2 linked regions of the Pseudoduganella dura genome follow. The protein of the gene in region 2 interacts with the protein of the main gene of each other region in a pairwise test. Links are inferred from orthologs where the notes say so. Each region holds a gene or a part of one and is shown on either strand. Other genes may lie near its edges.

Evidence for each region.
Region 1: the proteins of GJV26_RS09225 (region 2) and lpdA interact in binary tests that used the Escherichia coli proteins (3 or more experiments, as listed by UniProt). The link is inferred for Pseudoduganella dura from one-to-one orthologs.

Annotation. Positions count from the first base shown.
Region 1 is NZ_WNWM01000002.1:4,419,848-4,423,073, reverse strand. What follows is about bases 181-3,090. They hold lpdA (dihydrolipoyl dehydrogenase), read right to left. Parts: upstream 2,600-3,090; coding sequence 761-2,599; downstream 181-760. Other genes in these bases: aceF (dihydrolipoyllysine-residue acetyltransferase), read right to left, coding at 2,612-3,090; GJV26_RS19295 (IS4 family transposase), read left to right, coding at 181-670. Also shown: more of GJV26_RS19295, read left to right, coding at 1-180; more of aceF, read right to left, coding at 3,091-3,226. UniProt on the Escherichia coli protein: Lipoamide dehydrogenase is a component of the glycine cleavage system as well as of the alpha-ketoacid dehydrogenase complexes.
Region 2 is NZ_WNWM01000002.1:2,093,956-2,097,297, reverse strand. What follows is about bases 177-3,202. They hold GJV26_RS09225 (UvrD-helicase domain-containing protein), read right to left. Parts: upstream 2,830-3,202; coding sequence 523-2,829; downstream 177-522. Other genes in these bases: GJV26_RS09220 (BPSS1780 family membrane protein), read right to left, coding at 2,929-3,202; GJV26_RS09230 (M56 family metallopeptidase), read left to right, coding at 177-429. In the rest of the region: more of GJV26_RS09230, read left to right, coding at 1-176; more of GJV26_RS09220, read right to left, coding at 3,203-3,342. UniProt on the Escherichia coli protein: A helicase with DNA-dependent ATPase activity. Unwinds DNA duplexes with 3'-5' polarity. Translocates on single-stranded DNA with 3'-5' polarity. Initiates unwinding more efficiently from a nicked substrate than double-stranded DNA.

The sequences.
Region 1 (3,226 bases), 2.3 Mb from region 2 along the record:
TGGCTGGGTCGGACGGATACGCAACCGTGATTTGGTGTGCCAACAGAACGGCAACGACTGGTTCGGCTGCAAAAGCTTGTACTCAAGAGCTACCGCAAAAGCGCGCGATTTGGGCTATTTTTTTCATGTCCGCTCCAACCCTGTCGACTGCCGATTAGTGCTGTACAAGTCCAAATCGAAAGGACGGCATTGCTTGACGAAATCCGGTCAACCTGCGCGCGCGCACCACAGCAAGAAAAACAGCGCTGCCCAATGTGAGCCTTGGCTACTCGCCGTTTCGCCAGCACTGGCACAGCTTCGTGCAGACGACATCATCAAAATTTACTCTGGGCGCATGCAAATCGAGCAGACTTTCCGCGACCTGAAGAATGCCAAATGGGGAATGGCACTGCGACATAGCCAGACTACAAGCCTGCTTCGTCTGGCGGCACTTTTACTAATCGGTGCATTGCTCACTTATGCCTTATGGCTGATCGGCTTAGCGGCACGAGCGGCTGGCTATGAAGTCCACTACGGCAGCCATCCCAAGGCAGGCAGCTGCCTTTCAATCTTCTCGTTGGCAATGCACTGGGTCGACGACTATCGTCGACCCAGACTCTCCCCATCGGCCATCAAATATGCATTTATCGAACTCGTTTCGATGGTCCGCACTTGGGAATTCGAGGGGTAGGCTCAGGGTCTGACCCCGATTTTAGGCAACAAAGCTGATAAAAAACGCCACCCGGAGGTGGCGTTCGGAGACTGCGCAGGCTCGAAGGGATCAGCGCTTGCGCACCGGCGGCAGGTCGGTGCAGACGCCTTCGTACACTTCGGCGGCCATGCCGATCGACTCGCCCAGGGTCGGGTGCGGGTGGATCGTCTTGCCGATGTCGGTGCCGTCGGCGCCCATCTCGATGGCCAGCGCGATCTCGCCAATCATGTCACCGGCGTGCGTGCCGACGATGGTGCCGCCCACGATGCGGTGCGTTTCAGCGTCGAACAGCACTTTCGTGAAGCCTTCGTCGCGGCCGTTGGCCACGGCACGGCCGGAGGCGGCCCACGGGAAGTGGCCCTTCTCGACCTTGATGCCCTTGGCCTTCGCTTCGTCTTCCGTCAGGCCGACCCACGCCACTTCCGGATCGGTGTAGGCGACGGACGGGATCACGGTGGCGTCGAAGTGCGACTTCTGGCCGGCGGCCGCTTCGGCCGCCACGTGGCCTTCGTGCACCGCCTTGTGGGCCAGCATCGGCTGGCCCACAAGGTCGCCGATGGCGAAGATGTGCGGCACGTTGGTGCGCATCTGGCTGTCGACGTTGATGAAGCCGCGGTCGGTCACCTGCACGCCGGCCTTGTCGGCGGCGATCTTCTTGCCGTTCGGGCTGCGGCCCACGGCCACGAGGACCATGTCGTAGATCTGCGGTTCCGGTGCGGTGGCACCGGCTTCGGCGGCTTCGAACGTGACCTTGATGCCTTCCGGCAGCGCTTCCACGCCCACGGTCTTCGTCTTGGTCATGATGTTGTCGAAGCGCGCGGCGTTGTATTTCTGCCAGATCTTCACGGCATCGCGGTCGGCGCCCTGCATCAGGCCATCCATCATCTCGACCACGTCGATGCGCGCACCGAACGTGGAGTACACGGTGGCCATTTCCAGGCCGATGATGCCGCCGCCGATCACCAGCAGGCGTTTCGGGATGAAGCGCAGTTCCAGCGCGCCGGTCGAATCGACGATGCGCGGATCTTCCGGCACGAACGGGAGCTTGACCACGGCGGAACCGGCCGCGATGATCGCCTGCTTGAACTGCACGACCTTCTTCGTGCCGTCCGGGCCGGTGACTTCGATATGGTTCGGGCTGACGAACTGGCCGAGGCCCTGCACCACCTGCACCTTGCGCGCCTTGGCCATGCCGGACAGGCCGCCGGTCATCTTGCCGATCACGCCTTCCTTGTACTTGCGGACTTCATCGATGTCCACTTCCGGCCGGGCGAACTTCACACCGTGCTTGCCCAGGTGCGCCGTCTCGTCGATGACGGAAGCCAGGTGCAGCAGCGCCTTCGACGGGATGCAGCCCACGTTCAGGCACACGCCGCCCAGCGTTGCGTAACGCTCGACGATGATCGTGTTCTGGCCCAGGTCGGCAGCGCGGAACGCGGCCGAGTAGCCGCCGGGTCCGCCGCCCAGCACCATCACGTCGCACTGGATGTCGACATTGCCGGAATACGAGCCCGCGGCAGGCGCGGGACCGGCGGCTGGTGCCGCGGGAGCCGGCACCGCCGGTGCGCCGTACACCGGCGCGGCCTGGCCCGGCGCCTCGCCTTTCTCCGCAGGCGTGGCGACATTCGCCGCCGGAGCCGGGGCCGCCGGCGCCGGAGAAGCGGCGCCGGCCGCCTCTTCCAGCAACAGCAGGGGCGAGCCTTCCGACACCTTGTCGCCCACCTTGAACTTCAGTTCCTTGACCACGCCGCCATGGGTGGCCGGAATCTCCATCGACGCCTTGTCCGATTCCACGGTGGCGATCGACTGGTCGACCTTGATCGTGTCGCCCACCTTGACGATCACCTCGATCACTTCGACTTCCTTGAAGTCGCCGATATTCGGTACTTTTACCTCAACGATGCTCATGTAGCCCTCTCCTTACAGCAGCACTTTGCGCATGTCGCCCAGCACTTCTGCCAGGTAGACTGCGAAGCGGGCACCGGACGCGCCGTCGACCACGCGGTGGTCGTACGACAGCGACAGCGTCATCATCAGGCGCGGCACGAACTGCTTGCCGTCCCACACCGGCTTCATCGAAGCCTTCGACAGGCCGAGGATCGCCACTTCCGGGGCATTCACGATCGGCGTGAAGTGCGAGCCGCCGATGCCGCCCAGCGACGAGATCGTGAACGTGGCGCCCTGCATGTCGGCCGGTTTCAGCTTGCCTTCGCGCGCCGCCAGCGACAGTTCGGTCATTTCGCGGGCGATCTGCGACACGCTCTTCTGGTCGGCATTCTTCACCACCGGTACCACCAGGCCTTGCGGCGTATCGGCCGCGAAGCCGATGTTGTAGTACTTCTTCAGGATCAGGTTCTCGCCCTTCGCATCCAGCGAAGAGTTGAACGCCGGGTACTTCTTCAGCGCCGCGGCGGATGCCTTGATGACGAAGGCCAGCATCGTCAGCTTGGCGGCATCCTTGTTCTTCGCGTTGGCGTTGTTGGTATCGACACGGAACGCTTCCAGGTCGGTGATGTCCGCATCCTCGAACTGCGT
Region 2 (3,342 bases):
AAGCTGGCGCACAACACCGAGCATCAGTTGAGCGCGCTTGCCCGCATGCAGGAACGCCTGGGCCGGCGGTTGGAGGAGCTGGCCGGGCGGATGGCATCGACGGACAGCGTGCAGCGCCGCGAAGCATTGTCGCGCCAGATGGAACTGGTGCAGAAGCAGATGGAGCCACTGCAGCAGCGCATGGCCCGCCTGTCGGAAACGATGGCCCATGAAGCCGGGAAAGTGGATGGCAGCCGTGAGCCGCTGAAAACGCTGCACGCGCGGATGGCCGAGTTGTCGGCGCCAATGGATGTGTTGGGGCGGAAGATGGATGAACTGGGCCGCGAGCAGGGCCGGTTGAGCACCGCGGCGGACAGGGCAACGCGGGCGCTGATCGATGAGGCGCTGCGCAAGGGGCAGGCTGCGGAGGTGGGGGGCAAGCAGGGATAACCGGAACGATCGCAAATTCCGGTGTCAGCCGCCCCGAAGGGCCCCGGCAAGGCAATGCCTGGCCGGGCGACACCGGTTTTCACGCACCGCCAGCTACCTGCCCAGCCGCTCCAGCTTCGCCACCGACAGATCCAGCACCTTCATTCCGGCGCTGCCGAAATTGATCTGCGCGCGGCAATTGGCGCCGCTGCCCTCGAGGTTGACGATGACGCCCTCGCCGAACTTGGCATGCGCCACCGATTCGCCGATGCGCCAGCCTGAGCCGGTGGTGGCCTTTTGCGCGATGCGCTGGGCGATCGCGTTGTCGCTGCCGCCGTCCAGTTTCACGTCTTCCCACTGCGCCTTCTTGTTCGCGAACCAGTGCGACTGCACGCGCGGCGACAGCCACTTCAGCGATTCCTCCGGCAGTTCGTCGAAGAAGCGCGACTTCGCGTTGTAGCGGGTTTGCCCGTGCAGCATGCGGGTCTGGCAGAAGCACATGTAGAGGCGCTTGCGGGCGCGCGTGATCGCCACGTACATCAGCCGCCGTTCCTCCTCCACGCCGCCTTCTTCCTTCGAGCTGCTTTCGTGCGGGAACAGGCCTTCTTCCAGGCCGGTGATGAACACGTTGTCGAATTCCAGGCCCTTGGCCGAGTGCACCGTCATCAGCTGCATCGCATCCTGGCCGGCCTGCGCCTGGTTGTCGCCCGCTTCGAGCGACGCGTGCGCCAGGAACGCCGACAGCGGCGACATCACGGTGGACAGCGGCGCATCCGCATCCATGATCTCCACGCCATCGGCATTGACGATGGCCGCTCCCGCCTGCGCGTCGGCCGGCGGGCCCAGGTGCGCGGGCGCGCCCTGGCCGTAGCCTTCCTCGCCCACGAACTGGGTGGCCGCGCTGACCATCTGCTCCAGGTTTTCCACGCGGTCGGCGCCTTCCTTCTCGTTGGCGTAGTGCTGCAGCAGGCCGGAAGATTCCAGCGTGATGCGCACCAGTTCGGGCAGCGCCATCTGCTGCGTTTCGAACCGCACGCCTTCCACCAGCTTGACGAACGCTCCCAGCGAGGAGCCGGCCTTGCCGACCATGTAGGGCACCGCCGCATACATCGAGATGCCATACGTTTCGGCGGCGTTCTGCAACTGCTCCAGCGTGCGCGCGCCGATGCCGCGCGTGGGGAAGTTCACCACGCGCAGGAATGCCGAATCGTTGTGCGGATTGTCCATCAGCTGCAGGTAGGCGATCGCGTGCTTCACCTCGGCGCGCTGGAAGTAGCGCAGGCCGCCATACACCGTGTAGGGAATGGCGGCCGAGAACAGCGCATGCTCGATCACGCGCGATTGTGCATTCGAGCGGTACAGCACCGCGATCTGGCTGCGTGGCGACCCTTCGCGGATCAGGTTCTTCGCCTCGTCGACGATCCACTGCGCTTCCTGCAGGTCCGATGTGGCCTCGTACACGCGCACCTGTTCGCCATGGCCCGCGTCCGTGCGCAGGTTCTTGCCCAGGCGGCGGCTGTTGTTCGCGATCAGCACGTTGGCCGCATCGAGGATGTGGCCGTGCGAGCGGTAGTTCTGCTCCAGCTTGATCAGGTTCTTCACCGAGAATTCGGACTCGAACGCGGCCATGTTGCCCACGTTGGCGCCACGGAACGCATAGATGCTCTGGTCGTCGTCGCCCACCGCGAACAGCGCGCCGCCGTGCCCCGCGCCGTGGCCGGCGATCAGCTTCAGCCACGCATACTGCAGGTTGTTGGTATCCTGGAACTCGTCGACGAGAATGTGGCGGAAGCGCTGCTGGTAGTGCTCGCGCAGCGGCTGGTTCCGGCTCAGCAGTTCATACGTGCGCAGCAGCAGTTCGGCGAAATCCACCACGCCTTCGCGCTGGCACTGGTCGTCGTACAGCTGGTACAGCTCCACCAGCCTGCGTTCGTTGGCGTCGTACGCCTCGACCTGGCCGGCACGCAGGCCTTGGTCCTTGTTGTTGTTGATGAAGTACATCACCGATTTCGGCGGAAACTTCTCGTCATCCACGTTATGCGCCTTCAGCATGCGCTTGATCATCGACAGCTGGTCTTGCGTGTCGAGGATCTGGAACGACTGGGGTAGGGCGGCATCGCGGTAGTGGGTGCGCAGCAGGCGATTGCACAGGCCGTGGAAGGTGCCGATCCACATGCCGCGTGTATTGATCGGCATCATTCCCGACAGGCGCGCCAGCATTTCCTTGGCCGCCTTGTTCGTGAAGGTGACGGCCAGGATGCCGCCCGGCGACACCTGCCCGGTCTGGATCAGCCAGGCGATGCGCGTGGTCAGCACGCGCGTCTTGCCCGAGCCGGCGCCGGCCAGGATCAGGGCGTTTTGCGGCGGCAGGGTGACGGCGGCGAGTTGTTCGGGATTGAGGTTGTGGAGGAGATTCTGCATCCTCCCATTATACTGGTCGATGCGCCGGGGCACCTGTTGAAACCCGCTTGAGGCCGGGCAGTGCGGCGCCTGCGCGGCAACCGCAAACCCGGCCGCGCGTCAGGGCACCGGGGGCGCCGCCTTGTCGTCCGGTAACGGCCCGAAGATATGTGTATAGGGGAAATACAGTGCGATATGGCCGATGCCGAACAGCAGCACCGATACCATGCCCATCAGTGCCTGCCCGACCGCGCCGGCGCCGAACACCAGGCGCAATACCATCATGGTGCCGAACGCGATCGCGCCGAGGCTCAGCACGAACACGAGAAATGCGCCGGCGGTGCGCTTGATCGCGAAGAAGCTGTAGAACAGCCCCTTGCCCGGGCCCATGCCGTTCCAGCAGACAATCGGCGCGGCGAACGTGATCACCAGCAGCGCCGCCACATACAGGAAGAAGCCGACCTGCAGGCCCGGGAAGCGGATCACTTCCTGCATCAGCGCGAGGGACGGCTGCAGGTCTTCGGGCGACTTGCC